2 regions of the Paenibacillus sp. fava2 genome follow, and region 1 is predicted to be linked to the other one. Evidence: predicted binding sites of a transcription regulator. Region 1 holds the regulator's gene; the other holds the start of a gene.
The links. The regulator NrdR, encoded in region 1, represses ribonucleotide reductase genes. The targets are predictions, from matches to a motif close to AACACNATATATNGTGTT.
Positions count from the first base shown of each region.

Region 2: the regulator NrdR is predicted to act here: its motif matches at 1,255-1,272, upstream of nrdI (class Ib ribonucleoside-diphosphate reductase assembly flavoprotein NrdI).

Region 1 is NZ_CM177755.1:2,577,508-2,579,979, reverse strand. Features, by position in the region: tRNA gene AC4G46_RS10935 (tRNA-Lys) at 240-312, opposite strand; tRNA gene AC4G46_RS10930 (tRNA-Ala) at 330-405, opposite strand; gene nrdR (transcriptional regulator NrdR) at 651-1,127, opposite strand; gene AC4G46_RS10920 (alpha/beta-type small acid-soluble spore protein) at 1,292-1,507, shown strand; gene AC4G46_RS10915 (lytic transglycosylase domain-containing protein) at 1,586-2,149, opposite strand; gene coaE (dephospho-CoA kinase) at 2,146-2,472, opposite strand, start outside.
Region 2 is NZ_CM177755.1:520,686-523,157, forward strand. Features, by position in the region: gene nrdE (class 1b ribonucleoside-diphosphate reductase subunit alpha) at 1-785, opposite strand, end outside; gene nrdI (class Ib ribonucleoside-diphosphate reductase assembly flavoprotein NrdI) at 772-1,131, opposite strand; gene AC4G46_RS02425 (alpha/beta hydrolase) at 1,531-2,472, shown strand, end outside.

The sequences.
Region 1 (2,472 bases):
TCTGGGGTTACTAGGATCGTCGGATAGTAAGTATAACTGGTGTCTTGGTGTCTTGGTGTCTTGGTGTCTTGGTATGTACAGGGTATTGGCACTGTTAGTATAGTTGGCGCAGCTCGGAAAATGTCATTAGTGAGCCAAAGGAATGTTTGATGCATTCGGTGTTAATCACATAACCTTGGCCCCCTCCCCTACTTTCAACACACAACAAAAAAACGGCATCTCTGCCGTTTCTTCTAAGATGGACTCTCAGGGGCTCGAACCCTGGACAAATAGATTAAGAGTCTACTGCTCTACCAACTGAGCTAAGAGTCCATGTTGGTATAAAATTATGGTGGAGCCAAGGGGGATCGAACCCCTGACCTCATCGCTGCCAGCGATGCGCTCTCCCAGCTGAGCTATGGCCCCATGTTACCGATTTAGAACTACAATATGTATTCTAAAATCATGTGTGAGCTGAAAGCTCACTCCGTCGTGTTATTTCGTATTTCGTAGCCGACTTCTATATAATACAGAAATCTATTCCTCATGTCAACACTTTTATAAAAAATGTTATTTGCTTTTTGTTTCCCTAAAGAAACGAGAAACGATACAGCACCTCTACAAAGCTCTACATCAAACGGAGCAATTTTTGCACAGGTGCTGCAGCTCATCTAAAGGCCCTCCAGCTCACCATCATTTTTAGACAGCAGCCCCTTCAGTTCCTTCATGAACATATTGATGTCTTTAAACTGCCGGTATACAGAGGCAAAACGAACGTAAGCCACCTCATCCACCGGATATAGCTGCTCCATCACGAGCTCGCCGATCTGCCGGCTCTCAATCTCCGCCAGTGCGATACCGCGCAGTGTCTTCTCCACCTCGGAGACGATGGATTCCAGGCGTTCCACGGACACCGGCCGCTTCTCACAGGCGCGGATGAGCCCGCGCAGGATTTTGTCACGGCTGAACTCCTCACGGCTTCCATCCTTCTTAATGACAATCAGCGGGGTTTCTTCAATCATCTCGAATGTAGTAAAGCGCTTGCTGCAGCGTTCACATTCACGCCTGCGCCTGATCGACTTGTTCTCATTGGCCGGACGCGAGTCAAGCACTTTGGTATTAGTGTGATCACAGTATGGGCATTTCATAAGCTTGGCCACTCCTTTTTGCTGTTATAGTAATTGCTGCTGCAGGCAGCACACCGTCTTGCCGGGCTCAATATTTTTTTCCAGAAAACACCGTTTTATTGTTGTTATGAATCTGGCGGGTCCGGCACATAATACAGTTACCAACCGATAGGAGGTGAACAGAAATGAGCCAAAACAGCAGCAATAACCTGGTAGCTCCAAATTCACGCGGTGCCTTGGAACAACTGAAATATGAGGTTGCCCAAGAATTAGGTATCACTCTTTCCCCGGACGGATACCAAGGCAATAAAACATCTTACGAAAACGGTTCGATCGGTGGTTACATCACTAAACGTCTTGTAACAATCGCTGAACAATCCCTGGCAGGTCAATACAAATAACCTGTCCCCATAAGCTTGCCGAAGAAGTATTAAACGGCTGTAAGCCGTTTAATGCTTCTTTTTTTACATACGATAACATTAGAACTCACTGTAAATCTCCGTATACTGATTATAGTAATAAATCACGCGCTGCACGTAGTGCCGGGTCTCGCCGAACGGTATATCCTTCACCGCAGCCTCTGTGCCATCCCAGTCCCCTCCATCAAGCCAGCTCTGTACTTTGCCCGGGCCCGCATTGTATGCGGCAATCACAGCTGTCCGGTTGCCGTCAAATTGGCGGGACAGCGAGGAAAGATACCAGGTGCCCAGCTCGATATTGGCCGACGGCTCCTCTTTAAGCTCATCCAGCGATACGTCAGGCAGCTTGGCCATTTCAAGCGCCCATTTGGCAGTATCCGGCATGAGCTGCATCAGTCCAAGCGCACCCTTTTTGGATTCACGGCCCGTCTTGAAGTTGGTCTCCACACGGATAATCGCCGCGACCAGAAACGGATCGGTCTTATACGTGCTGCTGTGTTTACGGATTTCGTCTTTATAATGGATTGGATAAAACCAGGACATCCAGTTAGTGCCGAGAAACAGAATGGCGGTAAAACCGATGAACAGCAGGAGCAGCACTCTTTTTTTACGCAGCCAGCTCATAATAACCCCAGCCTGTCCCACATAACGGCAACCTGCTGCTCAGTCCCGGCAAGCTCACCGCTGTTATCAATGATATAATCTGCTCTCTCACGTTTCTCTTCAATGTCCATCTGGGCGTCCAGCCTTGCTGCAGCCTGTTCAGGGCTAAGTCCGTTACGTTCCATCAAGCGGGCAAGCTGCACCTCCCGGGGTACATATACGACCATAACCTTATCGAACAGGCTGTCCAGCTTGGATTCATACAATAAAGGAATGTCTACAATAACCAGACGCTGCGAGTCTTCCTCTTCCAATGCATACATCTGATCCTTGATTTCCCGACG
Region 2 (2,472 bases), 2.1 Mb from region 1:
GCGTTGATCTTTTTGCTGTCGAGGAATTCAAGCACGTCCCAGCCAAAAATATTATAGTAAGCCGCACCGGAGCCCTTGCGCTGGCCCATCTGGTCAGCATAGGAGAACCCGTCTTCCATCAGCTTCAGCACAGGCATGATGCCTTTGGCTGCATCCTCAACGCCTTTGATCGTCTCGCCGCGCGAGCGCAGCTTGGACAGGTTGACGGCAACGCCGCCGCCGATTTTGGACAGCTGCATGCAGGTGTTCAGCACATAGTTGATCGAGTTGAGCGAATCGTCCATCTCCAGCAGGAAGCAGGAAACCATCTCGCCGCGGCGGCTTTTGCCTGCATTGAGGAAGGTTGGTGTGGCCGGCTGCAGGCGCTGCTCCATCATCGAACGTGCCAGAGTACGGGCCGTTTCAACATTTCCGCGTCCCAGGTGCAGAGCTACTACCGCTACACGGTCCGGATAATGCTCGAGGTACTGCTTGCGGTCATTGGTTTTGACGGCATAGTCTGTATAGAACTTGGAAGCCGCCATATAGGAAGGAAAACGGAAATCATATTCATGGGCGATCCGGTAGACATCCTCCATCTCAGCTGCGCTGTAACGGTCATACAGATCCTCGTAATAGTCATTGGCAATCATATAATCAATCTTGGCTTTGGTGCTTGTAAAGGTCAAGCTGCGGCGCTCCACATCACGCATGAACTCCGCTACAGCCTCCTGGTCTTTATCGAGCTGGAAAAATCCGGTCTCGTCTCTCTTCATCAACATGTTATTCAATTCAATATGCCGCAACCCGGTTCACCTCCTGTTTAATTCGCTCCACATCGCCAAAAGTACCTGAAAGCTCGAATTTGCCGACTACCGGCACATTATATCGTTCTGCGATCAGATCTGCGCTATGGGCGTACAGCTCACCCCAGTTTTTGTTGCCGCTGGCGGCAATGCCTTTCAGCCTGGAATGGTTCCTCTCCAAAAAAGAGGACACCTTCTCTGGGATCTGTCCAAATCCGGTGGTGTATGTAACAAGCACGTAAGGCTCGTCGATCGTCATATGCTCTTCGATTTGTACAGCAGGCAGCTTCAGCTTGTTGATAAAACGTCTGACATTGCCGGTTTTGGAATCGTAAGCAATCAGCATAGTCGCTCTAACCTCCTATAACAATGGTTCTATTTATACTTCGCTAGTTGTATTCGGGTGTTCCGCTAGGTATATGAGTTTAACTACTATATACACTACATTTAGGTGACTTCAATCATATTAAACACTATATGTTGGAAAGTCAATAGATCAGAAAGCCCTTAGCGGCCCTCTGAAAGCCCTTCAGAAACGGTCAGGCCAAGCCCCGCCTGCAATCTGTTCTCTAAAATTTTATTCTAATTTTTAATATAGTCTGAGCCGTGCTGAAAAGAGGCCTTACGTACCCGGCATCCAAAAATCCATGCCTGTTCCGGCCTCCGTCTATGGTACAAGTAATCAAAAGCTTTCATAATAACGAAAGAAACCGCCAGAGATAAAGGATGAGAGGATGAAGGCCCGATGTTTGAAGTGCAAGAGCTGGACTGGCAGGGGCGCCGGCTGACGGTGTTCCTGCCCCCTTCCTATGCATTATCCCAAAAGCGTTATCCTGCAGTATATCTGCATGACGGCGCAACCTTAATGATGAATACCTTAAATTATATGTACAGGCTGTTCCGGGAGGGGCTGCTGGCCGAGCTGATCGTCGTCGGGATCAGCACCTCTTCCCGAAATGATGATTATACACCCTGGCCGGAGTCTGCTGCAACAGAAGGCAGACCGGCCTTCGGCGGCCGCGGGTCTGCCTATCTCGATGAAATCGCCGATGGCATCAAGCCTTACATCGATTCTGTCCTGAGGACAGCCCCGGAACCGGACAATACCGGGCTGATCGGCTATTCGCTGGGCGGCCTGGTGACGCTGCTGGCCGCTTACCGCCGGCCCGATGCCTTCGGGAGGTTCGGGATGCTGTCACCTTCCATATGGTATGAAGGGATGCTTAGCTACACAGAAGCTAACCCGCTGCCTGACCGGGGGCAGCGGCTGTATTTCTCTGTAGGCAACCGTGAGGGCGTATATAAGCAGAATATTCAGCGGCATGCCGTGCCCAGCACATTGCAGCTGTACCGCAACCTGAGGGGGCAGCTGGCTGATGAGCAGCGGCTGCGGCTCTCGATTGCCGACGGGGCTGCCCATGACCTTGCCTCTATGTCGGCGCAGTTTCCTGAAGCGCTGCAGTGGCTGTACGGAGCGGCTGACGGACAGGAGGCGGGGGCGCTGCGGGCCGGGATGGAGCCTGGGCTGATCTCACCTGTCAGTGCCTGCATGCTGCCGGGAACCGAGATGTGGGACATGACCTCCCTGTATAATGGCCTGACTTACCGGATCTTTGCCCATATCCCGCTGAAGCCCCCGCCGCCGGAGGGTTACCCGGTTCTGTACACCGTCGACGGCAATGCCTAT